One region of the Desulfovibrio faecalis genome, then DNA from elsewhere that is predicted to be linked to it. Evidence: predicted binding sites of a transcription regulator. Region 1 holds the regulator's gene; each other region holds the start of a gene.
What was found. The regulator sigma-54, encoded in region 1, starts transcription at its own class of promoters, with help from an activator protein. The targets are predictions, from matches to a motif close to CTGGCACGGNNNNTGCTT.
Positions count from the first base shown of each region.

Region 1 (2,266 bases):
GGCCTATAAGAAGGGCATGGTTGATGAACGTCACCGCCATCGTTACGAATTTAACAATGCCTTCAAGGAAATGCTGGGCGAAAAGGGCATGGTTTTCAGCGGCACCGCCCCTGACGATTCGCTTGTGGAAATCATTGAGCTGAAGAACCACCCCTGGTTCCTTGGCTGCCAGTTCCATCCCGAATTCAAGTCCCGGCCCATGAACGCGCATCCGCTGTTCCGCGAATTTATCGGAGCGGCGAAAAAGTTCGCCAAGGTGTAATTTGCGGCTCTAACGCAGCGAGGCTTTTTGATTTTCACCAAGCTTGGGTATCGCAAAATCGCGCAAAAAGGGGAGGGCATTGCCTTCCCCTTTTTTGGTGCGCAGATTATTTTCAATGGCGCAAATGCTGCGCCAAATCTGGATTTTTGGCGCTGGCAGCCCTTGCTGCTGGTTGGCGATACCGCGAACCTGATCTTGCAACTGTTAGCTATTGCATAATTTTTGCAGATGTGGCACAGTACTTGTAAACAGATAAGTCTATAGTCCTATGGCTAGTTAATGCAAAAGAGCACACATGGCACTGGAACTACGGCAGCAACTTAAGCTGTCACAGCAACTGGTAATGACCCCGCAATTGCAGCAGGCAATCAAGCTGTTGCAACTCTCACGCGTGGAACTTCTGGAAACTGTGCAGCAGGAACTGCTTGAAAACCCCTTTCTCGAAGAATCTTCACTTACGGACGATGCCTCCCAGGAGCAGCACGAGGAAAGCCGCGAAGCCCCAAAGGAGGAAGTGTACGACAGGGAACTGGCCAAGGACGCCGACTGGGAAGATTACCTCGGTGAGTTTGCCAGCACCCCCCGCCTATCGCAGTCGCGCGAGTTTGAACTTGCCGAAGAAATTTCGCCTCTTGAAGCCCGATATGCGGCCAAGCCCACCCTTGAGGGGCATCTTTTCTGGCAGTTGCGCCTTTCGTCGCTGACAGAAGAGCAGAAGGCCATTGGCGAGGTCATTATCGGCAACCTCTCCTCCGCCGGGTACCTGCAAGCCAGCATTGAAGAAGTGGCCGAAATGGCCCAGGTCGCGCCCGAGGCCGTGCTGCCCGTGCTTGAGAGGGTGCAGCTTTTTGATCCCATCGGCGTTGCCGCGCGCGATGCGCGCGAATGCCTGATGGTGCAGATCAAGAGCCTCAATTACGCCCGCGACCCAATCCTCGTGGAGCTGGTAGAATCGCACCTCGAAGACCTCGAGGCCAAGCGCTACAAGCCCCTGCTGCGCAAGTTCAAGCTCGATATGGAAGAGCTCAAGGAGTATCTGGATATCATCCAGAGCCTTGACCCATTGCCCGGCGCAAGTTTTGGCGGCGGCGAGCCAACCTACGTAAGCCCCGATGTATTTGTGTACAAGATGGGCGACGAATTTGTGATTTTGCTCAATGATGACGGCCTGCCCCAGTTGCAGCTTTCGGCCATGAGCCAGATGAACATTGGCGGCTCTGAGAAGGAAAAGGACTACTGCGCAGAAAAGATCCGCTCCGCCTCATGGCTTATCAAGAGCCTGTATCAGCGCCAGCGCACGCTTTATAAGGTTATGGAAAGCATTGTGCGCCACCAGCAGCCATTTTTTGAGGACGGCGTGACCAAGCTCGCGCCGCTCATTCTCAAGGATATTGCTGACGACATCAGCATGCACGAATCAACGGTGAGCCGCATTACCACCAACAAGTATGTGGCAACGCCCCACGGCATCTTTGAATTGAAGTTTTTCTTTAACAGCGGCCTTGAACTCGATGACGGAAGCCAGGTAGGCTCAGAAAGCGTCAAGGCTCTGATCAAGAAATTCATCTCTGAGGAAGATACCCGATCCCCCCTCAGCGATGAGCGTATCGGCGAAATGCTCAAGGAGCGTCTCAAGGTCAATATTGCGCGGCGCACGGTGGCAAAATACCGCACGGCGCTTGATATTCCATCTTCGTCAAGGCGCAAGGAGCATTTCTGATTCCCCGTCGAGTGGCTCAATACTTAGGAGGAACTTATGAACATCTCATTTGCTTTCAAGAACTTTGAAGCCTCCGAACATCTGAAGAAGTATGCCCGTCGCCGCATGGAAAAGCTGGGACGGTTTTTTGGCAAGGCCTCTGGCCTTGAAGTTGTCGTTGTGCTGACAGTCGACAAGTTCCGTCATCGCTGCGAAGTGACCGTTACGGGCGAAGGCCTGCACATCAACGCCACGGAGCAGACTTCGGACATGTACGCCGCCATTGACCTTGTGACAGACAAGGT
Region 1 is NZ_JBRBQR010000001.1:2,356,211-2,358,476, reverse strand. Features, by position in the region: gene ACUZ79_RS10370 (CTP synthase) at 1-262, shown strand, start outside; gene ACUZ79_RS10365 (hypothetical protein) at 290-481, shown strand; gene rpoN (RNA polymerase factor sigma-54) at 558-1,982, shown strand; gene hpf (ribosome hibernation-promoting factor, HPF/YfiA family) at 2,019-2,266, shown strand, end outside.

Region 2 (2,266 bases), 2.2 Mb from region 1:
TGCCACACAAGAACCTGCCCATCGCAGCCAGCGCCAGCGCCGATGCCGATAACCGGGATGGACAGGGCCTGGGTCACGCGCTCGGCCAGGGGCGCGGGCACGCATTCCAGCACCAGGGCGAAAGCCCCGGCTTCTTGCAGGGCGCGGGCATCGTCCAGCAGTTTCTGGGCCGCAGCCATGCTTTTGCCCTGCACCTTGAACCCGCCAAAAGCGTTCACTGATTGCGGCGTAAGGCCAAGATGCCCCATGACGGGAATGGAGGCCCGCGTCAGCGCCCGCACTTCTGCGGCAAATTCCGCACCGCCTTCAAGCTTGACCGCCTGGGCGCGGCCTTCAGTCATGAGCCGCCCGGCGTTGCGCACGGTATCTTCCACAGAAACGTGGTAGCTCATAAAGGGCATGTCGCAGACCACAAGGGCCTTTTGCGCACCGCGTGCCACGGCGGCGCAGTGGCGCACCATGTCGTCCACCGTGACGGAAAGCGTGTCGGGATAGCCCAGCATGACCATACCCAGCGAATCGCCCACAAGCAGGGCATCCACCCCGGCCATGTCCATGACCCGTGCGGTGCTGTAATCATAAGCCGTCAGCATGACGAGCTTTTCCTGCCCTTTGCCCTCGCGGAAGGTAACTATGGTATTCTTCATGACTGAGCCTCCTTCTGATTGGCATCGTGGGCCAGCCCCATGATGAGGTGGGTAAGTTTGGCAGCCGTAAAGTCCGCATGGTGCAGGCCCTCAATGGGGGCCAGTTCCACCACGTCCAGCCCCACCACGCGGCGGCCCGCCACGCAGCGTTCCAGCATGTACTGGGCCTCGCGCCAGTTGATGCCGCCGGGCGAGGGCGTTCCTGTTGCTGGCATGATGGACGAATCAAGCCCGTCCACATCGAAGGTGATGTAAATATTTTTGGGGAAATCCTCGGGCAGGGGCAGCTCCGGCAGGCCCACGCGGGCGAGGAAGTAGGCATCGTAATGGGTGACGTTGAACTTCTTGCGGATCTCGGCTTCTTCCCGGCAGAAATCGCGCACGGCAAACTGCGTGAGCGGCAGGCCGAGGTCGGCCACGGCACGGTACATGACGCTGGCGTGTGAAAAGGGGCTGCCCTCATACTGGGGCCGCAGGTCAGCGTGGGCGTCAAACTGCACAACACCAAAGGGTTCGCCCGTTTTTTCCGCCTGCTGGGCCAGCGCACGTAAGGCCCCGAGCGTCACGGTATGCTCTCCGCCCAACACCACAGGCACTGCCTCGCAGGCAATGGCATGGGCCACAGCGGCCTCTATGCGGTCAAGCGTGTCGGTTATGGGGCCAGCGCAGTCCACGGCCTGAGCGGTAAAAAAACCTGACTCGCCAGGTGCGAATCCGCATTCCCAGGCTTCAAGCTGGTGGGATGCGGCAAGCAGGGCTTGCGGGCCTTTGACCGTGCCGCCGCCATAAGAAACGCTCTGCTCCAGAGGAACGGGGATAATGTGAAACCCTGCCTGCTCCGGCGCAGACTGGGGATATTCAGAAGCCAGAAACTTGTCTTGCATGTGATCCTGCCGTGATTTGACATAAAAAAAAACGGCCCGCTTGGGGAGGCAGGCCGTTTCGGTTGGAGGAGACTGTCAGCAAAAGAAAGGAAGGTACTTTCCAAGCTGCAATGGCCGTGCCACAAAAAGCAGCATACGAATAATCATATAACACGCTGCTTTTTATTGGTAATTTTTTTCAGCCCCTCACTGGGCGCGTTAAAAATGTTTAACCCCACGTGCCTGCGCCCTGCCTGGAAGGCGCAAAACTGTACAAAATATTTTCTTGCACAGCCTACTGCACAGTGTCCTTGCCCGGCGCAACAGCCGCACCCTGCAAAGAAAGGGAAAGCTTTTCGGCCAGTTCGCGCGCGGCGGGCGTATTGCGCCATTCGTCAAAGAGTTTCTGCCAGCCGCCAAAATCCACAAAGTTGCGGTCAAGCTGCGCTTCGTGCATCTGCACCCAGGCGTTGAAAAGCTGCATCTGCACCTGGAAGGTGGCGCTCTCAAAAATCATGGCCGCAGTATCGCGGGGCATGACCTGACCGTCCACATGGGCCAGAACAAAATTACAGACCGCGCGGCGGGAGGTTTCAAAGGTCACTTCCTGACCGTTCATGTCTTCTGCCAGAGGCAGCAGACGGGGGAACAGCTCGCTGATGCGCTCCATGGCCTTGACTGGCACGGCGATGAACAGAGCGGGCTGGCCGTCCGTAGCGGCAGGGGCATCGGGCTTTTCAGAGATGAAATAAAAAC
Region 2 is NZ_JBRBQR010000001.1:137,133-139,398, forward strand. Features, by position in the region: gene panB (3-methyl-2-oxobutanoate hydroxymethyltransferase) at 1-647, opposite strand, end outside; gene speB (agmatinase) at 644-1,531, opposite strand; gene ACUZ79_RS00570 (hypothetical protein) at 1,806-2,266, opposite strand, start outside.
Region 2: a site for sigma-54 is predicted at 1,637-1,654, ahead of speB (agmatinase). Genes of this name have one in related genera too.

Region 3 (2,266 bases), 2.1 Mb from region 1:
TTGCGGCCTTGGGGCGTTTTTTGGTTCGCAGACCAAGTACACCTTTGGCCTGGTTGTCAAAAGTCTCAAACACCTGTTTGCCGACCCGGGTTCCAGCAAAAATCATTACCTTGAGACCCTTGCCCTGCTGTACGCGCTCTTTTCCAAAATGCACCGCGAGGGCGTGATCAGTATTGAAAGCGACGTTGAAAAACCCGAATCCAGCCCAATTTTCAGCAAATATCCCAATATTTCCAAAGATACCGTGCTGGTGAACTTTGTGGGCGACACGCTGCGAGTATACCTGACCACCGGCGACCCCGCAGATATTGACAGCCTCATGGACGTGGATATCGAAACCATGCGCGAAGAAGGTATTTTGCCCGCCCACGCCGTGTCGCACATGGCCGAATCACTGCCGGGCATGGGTATTGTGGCCTGCGTTCTGGGCGTGGTTTTGGCCATGGGCAAGATCAATGAGCCACCGGAAGTTCTTGGCCACTACATCGCGGCAGCACTTGTCGGCACGTTTTTTGGTATTCTTGCCTGCTATGGCCTCTTTGGCCCCATGGGAGCAAAGCTTGAAAACTACGTGGCCGAAGAACATTTTTATTTTAACGCTATCAAGGAAGCCGTGGCTGCCGCCATTCGCGGATCAACTCCGCTGATCGCCGTGGAATATGGGCGCAGGGCCATACCCTACCCCTTCCGTCCCTCGTTTGCCGAAATGGAAGAACGGCTCAAGAGCGGCTAAGCCAGGGCAAACGGGCTGACTGCCCCCCTAATCTGGGGGGTGCAGGCGCAGATATTTTGCCCTTCTGTAAAAACCTGCTATGGTTTGTGCATCAAGGGTGCTGGCGGCTGATTTTTATGCCGCCAGCAAGAGCGCGAAGCCCGGCGCAGAATACTACGAAGGAGAAAGCCTATGGGCGGCGGCGCATGGAAAGTGGCGTATGCCGACTTTGTTACGGCCATGATGGCCTTCTTCCTTCTGCTGTGGATCCTCAGCATGGTGCCGCCCGACACCAAGGCGGGGCTTGCCGCGTACTTCAGCGGCGAGCGCAATTTTGACTCCAGCTCCACATCCCCCATTTCAAACAATCCGTTCATTCAAAACACGGATAAAATCGATGCGCGCGACCTTAAAATCAACGAGGTCGAAAAGTCGCACTACGCCATTGCGCAAAAAATCAAACAGATGCTCATGGCAGACGCCATGCCGCAAAATTCCTCGGGCATCAGCGCGGATGACGTGGGCGTGCAGTTGCGCGTCAATTCGGACGTCATGTTCCGCCCCGGCAGCGTTGACCTGCTGCCCGAAGGCACCAAGGTGCTGGAAGCGGTGCTGAAACTCATGAACGAATACAATCTTTACCTTGTGGTGCGCGGGCACGCTGACTCCACCGAGGCAAGGCCGCCGTTTGCCTCCGCGTGGGAGCTTTCCGGCGCGCGCGCCTCGGCTATGGTGCACTTTCTTGCTGAAAAGGGCATCAAACCCACACGCATGCGCGCTGTGAGCTACGGCGATACGCGCCCCCTCAAGCCGGGCATTGACGAACAGAGCCGCGCCATGAACCGACGGGTGGAATTTTTCTTCCATCGGCCAGAGGTCATGTCGTACAGCGTGGTTTACTAGCCCGCCTTTCTGCCAGTAAATTGTAAAAGAAGCGGCCCCTGTGACAATCCACAAGGGCCGCTTCTTTTTTTCACTGACATATAGATGCCTTTCGGCATCCTGACCAGAGTTATATCTTACGTACTTCCGTGTACCAGGCGGCAGCCTCTTCAAGCAGCTTGCCCGTGCGGGCCGCCAAGGCCTGAGGATCCTTGATGTAGCCGTCCAGCAGCAGGCTGGCGTCAAACAGGCAGCCCGTCATGTCGGTCAGAATCCTGTCGTCCGCGTCAGCCTTGAACATGCGCAACATGCTGCGCAGCAGGGGATGATCGCGGTTGACCTCCAGCACCTTCACAGGGATGGAGTCATCCTTCTGCATGACCTTGAGCAGCTTTTCCATGGAGGATGACAATCCGCCATCGGGCGAAACCAGCACTGCGGGGCTGTCAGCCAGACGGTGAGAAACGCGCACTTCCGTTACTTTGTCGCCCAGGATTTCCTTCATCTTGGCAAGCAGGGCATCAAAGCTAGCCGAATCATCGTCAGAAAGTGGCGCGGCGGCCTCGTGTTCCGGCTGCTCCTTGTCGGCAAAGTCTTTCAGGGCATCGTCCGCCGCTGTTTCCACCGATTTGAATTCCCAGTCCTTGTACTTGGCAAGGCCGTCCATGACAA
Region 3 is NZ_JBRBQR010000001.1:240,456-242,721, forward strand. Features, by position in the region: gene motA (flagellar motor stator protein MotA) at 1-733, shown strand, start outside; gene ACUZ79_RS00990 (OmpA/MotB family protein) at 905-1,615, shown strand; gene htpG (molecular chaperone HtpG) at 1,725-2,266, opposite strand, start outside.
Region 3: a site for sigma-54 is predicted at 808-825, ahead of ACUZ79_RS00990 (OmpA/MotB family protein). Genes of this name have one in related genera too.